DNA from 2 places in the Shewanella sp. MF05956 genome. Region 1 is predicted to be linked to the other one. Evidence: predicted binding sites of a transcription regulator. Region 1 holds the regulator's gene; the other holds the start of a gene.

Region 1 (5,825 bases):
AAAAGATCAAACGTGTTTTCTGCTTCGTGACACACATCAACCATGGGTTTAAGGCTTAGAAAACCTGCCCCACCTTTGACGGTGTGAAATCCACGGAAAATAGCATTAAGTAAATCACTGTCATCAGGATTATTTTCAAGAGCGACCAGCTGCTCTTGTAGAAGCTCTAAAATCTCACCAGCTTCAATTAAAAAGTCCTGGAGTATCTCTTCATCAACATCAAATGACATTAAATTGACTCCTAATTAGAAACCCAGACTTGATAGCAGATCATCAACTTCATCCTGACCCGTGACCACGTCTTCACGTAACTCAGCGTTCATGATTGGGCCTTCTGCCTCTATCTTATTATCTTTAATTGTAGGTAATGACTCAGTAGTATGGTCACCAAAAACGGTCAACATGGATACTAAATTACTCTCTACTTCGCGCACTAGTTCAATCACTCGGCGGATCATCTGACCGGTTAAATCTTGGAAGTCTTGCGCCATCAATATCTGAGTGAGCAATTCACGAAGACGGTTAGAATCATGCTCGCTATTAGACATAAACTGCTGAACATCATGACAAAGTGATTTAAATTCACCCAGTTCGATGTCGCGACGCATCAGTTTATCCCACATAGGCGTTACAGATTGAATGTTGCTTATAATGGTATCGGCCAAAGGCAAACATTCTTCAACCGCATCCATGGTTTTATTAGCAGCTTGTTCTGTCATCTCAATAACATAGTTTAATCTTTCTTTAGCATCCGGAATTTCAGTGTTCGCTAATTCAGATAAACGGTTATCAACTTGGAAATCTTTTAGTGCGCTGTGCAATTGGCGAGTGAGTTTACCGACCTCTTCAAACAGCTCACGCTGCAGAGGAGTCGCTAAATCTCTAATTAATTCGTCAGCTTTACCTTGCTCTCCCGCCGATAGCAGTTCAACAAGTTGCTGGGCCTGTTCGAGAGTAATTAACCCCGATATTGATGCCTGCATGACTTATCCTTGCTTAAGCGAGTCGTTCAAAGATTTTGTCTAACTTTTCTTTTAACGTAGCGGCTGTGAACGGTTTAACAACATAACCATTAACACCAGCTTGAGCCGCAGCAATGATTTGCTCACGCTTAGCTTCAGCCGTAACCATTAATACAGGTAAATGTTTTAGTGAATCGTCTGCACGGATTGCTCTAAGTAAATCAATACCCTGCATTCCCGGCATATTCCAGTCGGTTACAACAAAGTCAAAATGACCTTTTTGTAACATAGGTAGGGCTGTTGAGCCATCATCTGCTTCTTGGGTATTATTAAATCCCAAGTCTCGCAACAAGTTCTTAATGATACGTCTCATTGTTGAAAAATCGTCAACAATAAGAATCTTCATATTCTTGTCCAAGGTTTCCTCCGGTGAGCTGACACTCGTTTGCTCTATAATTAGTTATTATTCTTGTGTCCAATGCTTGAGTTTGGCTTTTAGTCTGAGCATGGCCTGACTTAATATCTGGCTAACTCGCGACTCACTTACCTCAAGGATGGCACCGATTTCTTTTAAGTTTAATGCTTCGTCATAATATAACGACAGCACTAAAGCATCTCTTTCTGGCAAGGTTTTAATTGCTTCAACCAGTGCAGATTGGAACTGAGTCTCGGCGAGAGAATCAAAAGCTTCATTTGGGGATTCGTCGTCTGTGGTTAACACATCCTGGGAAACACCAAGGTCTTCTATGCCTATGATTTTACCGACAGAAACATCATTTAAGATATGATGGTACTCATCGAGAGACATATCAAGTTTTTCAGCAATTTCTGTGTCTCGTGCATCGCGCCCTAACACTTGTTCAAGTTCGTCAATGACATGGGCTACACGGCGATTATTACGATGAACTGAGCGTGGAACCCAGTCACCGCGGCGAATTTCGTCAATCATTGCGCCACGAATACGAATGCCAGCAAAGGTTTCAAATTTAGCCCCTTTGGTGCCATCAAATTTTGATGATGCTTCTAGAAGCCCCATCATACCTGCTTGTAATAAATCATCCAGTTGCACTGATGCTGGCAGCCTTGCCAACATATGATGAGCAATGCGTTTCACCAACGGTGCATACTGTTCAACAATCGATGTTTTGTTATCGAACTGAGTATACGCTGCGGCTTTATTCACTCGCTCTCCCCTCTTCTACTGGTTTACGTTGTACTAAGCGTTCAACAAAAAACTCTAAGTGACCACCAGGTTGTTGCGGTACAGGCCAGGTCATAATTTTATTGGCCAACCCTTGGTATGCAATCGCAGAAGGTGATTTTGGAAAGGCTTCTACGACCAGTTTTTGTTTACGAACTGCTTTGCGCAAATTTTCATCGAAAGGAACACTAGCGACAAGCTCTAAGGCCACATCTAAAAATCTATCTGTTACTTTACTGAGTTTAGCAAATAATTCCATGCCTTCGCGTAAACTACGCACCATATTTGCCACAATTTTGAAGTGGAACACACCGTGTTCACGACTTAAAATTTTAATCAGGGCGTAAGCATCAGTAATCGATGTAGGTTCATCACATACAACGATTAATACATCTTGTGACGCCCGCGAAAAACTCAGCACCATATCTGAAATACCCGCAGCCGTATCAACAATTAAAATGTCGAACTGGGTGCGCATTTCACTAAAGGCACGAATTAAACCGGCATGCTGCGCTGGGGTCAATTCAACCATCGCTTGTGAACCAGACGTGGCCGGCACAATACCGATCCCTTTTGGCCCACGGACAATGATGTCATCTAATTCGGCATCGCCAGACAAAACATGAGATAAATTTTTCTCTGCACGGATCCCTAGCATCACATCAACGTTGGCTAAACCTAAGTCAGCATCAAGCACCAGTACACGCTTGCCCTTTTCGGCTAATGCGACTGCGGTATTAATTGATACGCTTGTTTTACCGACTCCGCCTTTACCACCGGATACGGCAATTACTTTAACTTTATCGTTATTTGGTTGATTCATCATACGTAAACCACTTGCTTGATCCCGAGTCATATCTTTACTCAAATGCATAGGCAGTGTCATTTGACCATGCCGTGTCTTGTGACGTTGGTTGTTCTGTTTCGTTTAATGCGGCTAGTGCTTGTTTGGCTAATTCTAGTGTATCAGCCACTTTCATGTCTTCTGGAACACGTTGACCGTCAGTAACATAACTCAATGGTAACTCATTTTGAATCAATACGCTCAATGCACCTGCAATTGATACTGATTCATCTAATTTAGTCAAAATAGCACCCGATAACGGAATGCGTTTAAAGTGTTCAACTGCATCTTGCAATACACGACGCTGGCCAGTGGCAGACATCACTAAATAACTGCGAATTGGGATCCTACTATTTGCAGTCAAATTATCAAGTTGTTGATAAAGACGCATGTCTCGTTGTCCCATTCCCGCAGTATCAATTAACACTAGCTTACGATTTCTAAATTGATATAAAATCTGCTCTAATTCGCTTAAATCATGTGCTTGCTTAACAGGGCAGCCCATAATTTTACCATATGTCGCTAATTGCTCATATGCTCCAATTCGATAATGGTCTGTCGTAATCAACGCGACTTGTTCAGGACCATGATGTGCAGCAAACCGCGCAGCAATTTTTGCTAAAGAAGTCGTTTTACCGACACCCGTTGGGCCAACAAAAGCAACTACACCACCACGTTTAACAATATCATCACCTTGATTATCAAGTAAATTAGCTAAACTTTGTGGTAATGCTCGCACTAAGTCTGCTGGCGTGTAGTGTTGGCTCAGCCCAGCTAGTTTAGCAGCAACAGCGGGAGAAAACTCAGCTGCAATTAATTTACTTTCTAACATGGCGCCAACTGGATCAGAGCGCTTTTTGTGATCTTTCATTAAAGAAGACACCTGGTGGGTCAGTAAGCTTCTTAACGATGCCATTTCCTCACGCAATGAGTCTAGCTCGGCAGATTGATTTTTATTACTTTTATTGGGTTTTTCAAGATGATTTACCTGTGGCGCACTTGGGGTAGGCTTAGCCGTTTTAGCCCCTTGTAATTGGCGAGCCCATTCAGGTAACTCTGGTTCATCTTGATGCACAGACATTTGCTGTGCCATGCGATTGTGCTGCTTTTCAAGTAATGCTTGTAACGAGTCCGCTGCAGGCGGTGGGCTCACTTTTGAATGTGCCTTAACGGCAGGTTTAGCGCCCAATGAAACTCTATCTTCACTGACATCCATAAAGCTATTCGTTGGCGCTTGCGACGCCATAGCGGCTTTTGGTTCGTCATAATCAACCGCGGCAACAATTTCGATGCCACCAGCCACTTTTTTATTAGACATAATGACAGCGTCAGACCCTAAGGTGTCTTTAACTTGTGCCAATGCTGCACGCATATCTTTGGCAAAAAATCGTTTAATTTTCACGTACGCACCTCTTTAAACTGACGTTATCACTATTGACCTACTGCAGAAACAATTCTGATTTGTTTCTCGTCGGGGATTTCTTGGTAAGAAATCACTCGTAAATTTGGAATAGTGTATTTAACAAATCGTGACAGCGTGGATCTCAGCATACCAGATGTCAATAATATGGCTGGTTGCCCAACCATTTCTTGCTTCTGTGCAGCATCTAAAAGTGACTGCTGCATGCGTTCTGCGAGTCCGGGTTCAATATTTGGCCCTTCTCCACCTGTCGCCTGCATAGACTTATGCAACATCTGTTCCAACTCAGGCGCCAATGTAATGACAGGGATTTCAAGTTCTGGTCCAGAGATCTCCTGGACTATCATCCGTTTTAGGGCGATACGCACTGCGGCTGTCAATACTTCAGTATCATTACTCTTACTACCATACTCTAATAACGTTTGGACGATTGTGCGTAAATCTCGAACCGATACACCCTCATTTAATAAGTTCTGCATGACTTTAACCACAGAGCCTAAAGGCATAACGTCGGGTACAAAACCATCTACTAATTTTGGTGAGTTCTTTGCCAGCATATCCATTAACTGCTGCACTTCTTCGTAGCCTAATAGTTTAGCGGCATTGTTGCTTAACAACTGGCTAATATGGGTTGCGACAACGGTCGCGGTATCTACCACTGTGTAGCCTAATGTTTGTGCATGCTCACGTTGCTCTGGCGAAATCCAAACGGCCTCTAAACCAAATGCAGGATCGCGAGTTTCAATACCGTCGAGCTTGCCATAAACTTGACCTGGGTTAATTGCCAGTTCACAGTCATGTCTCACTTCGGCTTCACCCACCACAACCCCCATCAATGAAATCCGATAAGCATTGGGTGATAAGTCTAGATTGTCACGAATATGCACTGCTGGCACTAAAAATCCTAACTCTTGAGATAATTTCTTACGAACACCCTTAATACGGCCTAATAATTCGCCACCCTGGGATTTATCAACCAATGGAATTAACCGATAGCCGACTTCAAGACCGATGGTGTCAACGTGGCGCACATCATCCCAGCTCAAATCTTTAGGTTCTTTATCTTTGGCTTCCGCAGGGCCTTTAGTCGCGACGACTAACGCGGCTTGCTTTCTTTCAATATTACGTTTGTAAACAAAATAAGCGGCGCCGGCGGTGATAAATGCAAACGTTAAAAATGCCACATGCGGCATGCCGGGTACAATACCCATAATAAACAGTAGACCTGCGGCAATCGCTAAAGACTTATGATTGTCAAACATCTGACTCATCATCATCTGGCCCATATCACCAGATTCATTTTGACGCGTTACCATTAAGGCCGCAGCAATAGACAATAGTAAGCCAGGTATTTGCGCCACTAAACCATCACCAATGGTCAGTAAGGTATAAATTTCT
Region 2 (5,825 bases), on a different contig from region 1:
CCTGAAGCCACATCTTTCACCGTTTCAGTTTCAGTGACTTGCTGATTCATTTCAGCTTCAATGTCACGGATATCCATCACCACAGCGGCCTCAATAACACGGTCAATTAAATCCTCAGAGAATTTAAGCTCTTCTTTTTCCACTTTAGATAAAATCGCTTTTACGGTTGGTTTTTGTGAAATTACACCACAATATTCAGGGATCGATTTAGCAAAATCTTCAGTGCCAATCACGCGGCTCTGATTAATAATATCTTGCTTGTCCATTGCAATTAGCGGGCGCAAAATCAATAAATCAGTACTGCGATCAATCACGTTTAAGTTGGTTAATGTCTGGCTTGATACTTGACCTAAACTTTCACCCGTCACTAACGCTTGGATGCCAAACTTGTCAGCGATACGAGTTGCGGCGCGCATCATCATACGCTTTAACACTACGCCCATCTGGCCATTATCAATACGTTCAAGAATTTCAGCCACTACAGGTTCAAACGGCACAGACACAAAACGAACCTTGTGAGATTCGCCATACGTTTTCCACAAGTGGTAAGCCACTTGCTTTACGCCAATCTCGTGCTGAGCACCACCAAGATTGAAGAAGCAGTAATGAGTACGGGCACCTTTTTTAATAAACTGGAAGCTCGATACGCCTGAATCAAAACCACCAGAAATAAGCGATAACACGTCTTCTTGAGTCGCCATAGGAAAACCACCTAGACCAGGAATTCGACGTTCAACCATGTATAACTTGTCTTGATCAATTTCAAGGTTCACTGTTACGTCTGGATTTTTAAGTTTTACACCCAGCGCGTCGGTGTGTTGGTTTAATCCGCCGCCAACATACCGTTCAACTTCAATAGAATTAAAATCATGGTTACCAGAACGCTTCACTCGCACACAAAAGGTTTTACCCGCGATTTCATCACGGTATTTAGGCAACACTTGCTGATAAATATGATCGATTGAATCAAAAGCATATTCACTCACCTGCACAACATGAGCAATACCTGGAATACAGCCTAAACGCTCGGCGAACGCATCGACTAATTCAGGCTTATTGACTGGTACTCTCACTAAAATACGATCATATAAACGTTGTACTTTGGCTTCTTCATCAACCTTTTTCAGCACGTTACGAATATTAGTTTCGAGCATTTTGGTAAAACGCATTCTTACCGACTTGCTCTTCATCATTATTTCAGGATACAGCTTTACAATAAACTTCATGGGGTGTCCGCAGGCATAACTTATCCCTTAGCACAGACAAAGTGTGGCTCGCTAAAAGGAGTTGTAATACGTTGATTATAAATTAAAAAAGCAGCTTACAGATTTGATGCATCACGGTTTATGAATAAACCAAAGCCAAAACGTAAGCAATAATTCGCGGATTATACCAAAAGCTGACTATTAACCAAACATATTCACCGGTTAATCATGTATTTTGTGCAGACAACACAGTTAATACACATTCATATAACAAAAAAGCGCAACCTGTTTAGGCTGCGCTTTTTTTGTCAGAAAACCATCTTATTACTCTACGGTTATCTCATCTGATTCTTTTGCTTTGCCTTGTTCAATGGAAATCTCCACTCGACGATTACGAGTGCGATTTTCATTGGTATCATTAGGCACAAGCGGTCTATTTGACGCTTCACCCACAACCTTCATCCGCGTTTCATCAAATCCTGATACGCGTCTCAACTCATCCGCTACGGCAACAGCACGTTGGCTCGATAACTCCCAGTTAGAACTATAAAGCTCGTTACTAATATGAGCACCATCTGTATGGCCAGATACCGTCACAATACCAGGTACATCTTTAAGCAGCGCACCAATGGAGCGAACAATCGGTTTAAATTTAGGCTGTAAAAAACCAGAACCTGAAGCAAAAGAGCCTTTTTCACGAATTCGAATAATGATTTGTTGACCTAGCGATTCAATTTCAATGGCACCGTCAACGATCTCTTCGTTGAGTTTTTCTGCCATTTTTTTCACTTGTTCATTAATGTTTTCTTGTGCAGAAGCGGCATCTTTTTTGACCGCCTCGGCGACTTCCTGAGCCGTTGCAGCAGCATTACCACCACGCTGATCACCACTTTGTTTTTGTGTGCCGCCCGCACTGTCTTCTTCGCCGGCTTGATATTCAATTGTCGGCTGAGTCATTTCGTTAGTCTGCTGATTAATAATTTCAATCGGCGTGGGATCGGGTCTACCAGGGCGAAACTCAAGGGCAATGACAGATGTTCCTTTGGGAATATCTTTTACTTCAACCTTGTTTTGCACCCCAAATGCATACTTCATGGAGCCTGCTATTTGCTTAAATTTTAAAACATCCATTTCTGCAAATGACAATAACAACACGAAAAAGCACATCAACAACGACATTAAGTCAGCAAAGGTTGCTAACCACATCGGGGCGCCAGGAGGTGGACATTGACACTTGGCCTTAGCCATGACTATTCTCCGTCTGTCGTGTTAACTTTGCGTTGTTTCTCCGCGAGGTAGTTTTTGAGGAACCCTTCTATCACACGTGGATTTTGACCATCTTGAATAGCTAATACAGCATCCATAATGAGATTACGATTAAGCATTTCTTCGCCCATGCGCAGAGCAAGTTTATCCGCCATAGGTATTGCCACCATGTTAGCAATCATTGCCCCATAAAGTGTGGTCAATAAGGCAACGGCCATCGAAGGACCAATAGATTTAGGGTCTTCCATGTTAGATAACATCGCAACTAACCCTACGAGTGTACCAATCATACCCATCGCAGGGGCTACATCACCAAATGCCCTAAAAATACTTATCCCTGTTTTATGGCGTTCCTCAGTCAAGGCGATGTCTTTTTCAAGGGCATTACGGACAACATCACCGTCATGACCGTCGACAAGCATATCAACAGCTCTTTGCATAAAAGTATTGGTAATGACCGCTTCTTCTAACGCTAAAAATCCGCCTTTACGCGCGGCATCAGCCATAGTAACTGATTGTTCAATCAAATCTTCTGGTTTATCAATTTTGAAAATAAACGTTTTTAGTCCAATTTTTACAGCACCTAGGAATTGACCTAAGTTAAATTTCATCATCACCACAAAAATAGAGCCGGCTATAACAATTAATATTGAAGCAACGTCAATAAATAGGCCGATACCGCCACTGGTAACCATGGCACCGATAATAAACCCAAACGCGCCGATAATACCTATTAGGGTAGCTAAATCCACAACCTCTCCTCAATCGCAGTGATGACTCTGCTTTATTGTGCGCTTTATTAAGTGCAATTTATAATGACGTTTTAGCACAGCTAATATTGATAACAAGCAATCTTAATCTCAATCGTTATGCATTACTGTAAAAGTTGCAATACTCTCTTTAGATAACATGCCCGTTTTATATTACATAATGGTATCAATCTAACAGCAGTTTACGCTATCGATTTAAAATCTTAACTCTTTATCGGACAAAGTTGGCTCAAGTTTAGCCCGTTTTTAAGGTTTCTAAAAAAAATTCAATAACAAAGCGTGCTGTTGAGCAAATAACCAGCGACTGTATTTGACCGATACGCTGGGCTGATATACCTTGTCACTCGCGCCAAGAGAGGAATATTAACTGTGGCTAAAAAACCAGAAAATCTCAGTTTCGAGCAATCTTTAACAGAACTCGAAACCATTGTAGCTCACTTAGAACAAGGTGAAGTCTCACTAGATGACGCGCTCAAACAATTTGAACGTGGTATTACCTTAGTGCGTCAAAGCCAAACTAAGCTTGAACAAGCTCAACAAAAAGTGTCTATTTTATTAAATGAAAATGATGTTGAATTAGCACCATTTTCAGTCGAAAGTGAATAATCGTCAATCATTTAGGTTGAAATATAGGTCTTAATACGTGTTAGCTGAAGCGATAAAAACTTACCAAAAACGAGTTGATGCTGTTCTGAGTGAACATTTAAATCAACTTGATGATGCCGCGCCTCACCTTAAGGCGGCCATGTTGCATGGTGCGTTATTAGGCGGTAAGCGAATTCGACCGTTTTTGGTTTACAGTGTTGGCGACATGCTCGGGGTCAATATTGACGCCCTTGATAAAGCGGCTGCAGCCATTGAATGTATTCATGCTTACTCATTAATACACGATGATTTACCCGCAATGGACAATGACGCGCTCCGTCGTGGCCAGCCGACCGTTCATATTGCTTTTGATGAAGCTACCGCCATTTTAGCCGGTGATGCCTTGCAAACGCTGGCGTTTGAGATCATTACCGCGCCATGTGAAACGCTCACCCCAAGCCAACAATTAGCGATGGTGAGCGCATTAGCCAAAGCCTCGGGTTACCAAGGCATGTGTGGTGGTCAGGCGATTGATCTTAGCGCCACAAATCACAGTATAAATTTACAACGCTTAACTGAATTACATAATAAAAAAACCGGTGCGTTAATTAGTTGCGCCGTTGAACTTGCATTAATTACTGCCAATTTGCCAAAAGTGCAGTACCAACTAATGATGCAATACGCCCAATCATTAGGATTAGCGTTTCAAGTTCAGGACGATATTTTAGATATTACCGCAAGCACGGAAGAGCTTGGAAAACCTCAAGGCAGTGATGAGCAATCCAATAAAAGTACCTTCCCTAAACTACTGGGTCTTGATGGTGCAAAGGCCTGTGCGGAACAACTAATACAAGATGCACTATCAGCGCTGACTAAATTGCCATACAATAGCCAGTTAATTGCAGACTTCGCCCGTTATATTATTGAGCGAAGATTATAATAAGAGTCAGAAAATCTCGCTATGAGTTTCGATATTTCTAAATTCCCAGTACTAGCTCAGGCTAATACACCAGAAGAATTAAGGAAGTTACCGCAAGGTTTACTTCCACAAGTGTCTGATGAACTTAGACAATTCTTACTTCAGTCTGTTGGTATTTCCAGCGGACATTTTGCGTCTGGCTTAGGCACAGTTGAATTAACTGTGGCACTTCATTATGTCTATAACACCCCATTTGACCGTTTGATTTGGGATGTCGGCCATCAAGCCTACCCACATAAAATTTTAACGGATCGCCGTGAGCGCATGCACACCATTAGGCAAAAAAATGGTCTGCATCCTTTTCCGTGGCGTGAAGAAAGTCAATACGATACCTTTAGCGTTGGCCACTCTGGCACATCTGTTAGTGCCGCATTAGCCATGGCAGTCGCCGCAGACAAAGAAGCGGTTGGGCGTAAAGTCGTGGCCGTTATTGGTGACGGTGCGATGACCGGTGGTATGGTATTTGAAGCCATGAACCACGCAGGAGACTTGCATAAAGACATGCTGGTTGTATTGAACGACAATGAAATGTCGATTTCAGAAAATGTTGGCGCATTAAACAATCATTTAGCCCAATTGATGTCTGGACGTTTTTATACCACCATCCGCGAAAGCAGTAAAAAAGTGCTTAAAGGCATGCCTGTCATTAAAGAAATGGCTAAGCGCACCGAAGAGCACCTTAAAGGCATGGTCGTCCCGGCTACGTTATTTGAAGAGCTAGGTTTTAATTACATTGGCCCAATTGATGGCCATGATGTGGACTCGCTGGTAGAAACCTTGCGTAATATGCGCAACCTGAAAGGCCCTCAAATGCTGCATATCATGACCAAAAAAGGTCGTGGTTATGAACCTGCAGAGAAGGATCCTATCGGTTGGCATGCAGTGCCGAAATTTGACCCTAGCCTATTTAAAAAACCAGCGACAAAACCCGGATTACCGACTTTCTCGCAAGTGTTTGGTAAATGGTTGTGCGATGTTGCCGAACAAGATGATAAGTTGATGGCGATAACGCCTGCAATG

What was found. Region 1 encodes FliA, which starts transcription of late flagellar genes. Its sites were predicted from a motif close to CTAAAGNTNNNNNNNNNNNNGCCGATA; they were not measured.
Region 2: pomA (flagellar motor protein PomA) is a predicted target of FliA. The motif match lies at 3,454-3,480, and genes of this name have one in related genera.

The regions. Positions count from the first base shown of each region.
Region 1 covers NZ_JCAYNV010000016.1:60,210-66,034, forward strand. Annotated here, with positions in the region: gene AC19MX_RS16830 (chemotaxis protein CheA) at 1-230, opposite strand, end outside; gene AC19MX_RS16835 (protein phosphatase CheZ) at 246-983, opposite strand; gene cheY (chemotaxis response regulator CheY) at 997-1,380, opposite strand; gene AC19MX_RS16845 (RNA polymerase sigma factor FliA) at 1,426-2,145, opposite strand; gene AC19MX_RS16850 (MinD/ParA family protein) at 2,138-3,019, opposite strand; gene flhF (flagellar biosynthesis GTPase FlhF) at 3,024-4,409, opposite strand; gene flhA (flagellar biosynthesis protein FlhA) at 4,439-5,825, opposite strand, start outside.
Region 2 covers NZ_JCAYNV010000012.1:110,680-116,504, reverse strand. Annotated here, with positions in the region: gene thiI (tRNA uracil 4-sulfurtransferase ThiI) at 1-1,226, opposite strand, end outside; gene AC19MX_RS14380 (flagellar motor protein MotB) at 1,530-2,453, opposite strand; gene pomA (flagellar motor protein PomA) at 2,456-3,223, opposite strand; gene xseB (exodeoxyribonuclease VII small subunit) at 3,611-3,847, shown strand; gene ispA ((2E,6E)-farnesyl diphosphate synthase) at 3,885-4,766, shown strand; gene dxs (1-deoxy-D-xylulose-5-phosphate synthase) at 4,788-5,825, shown strand, end outside.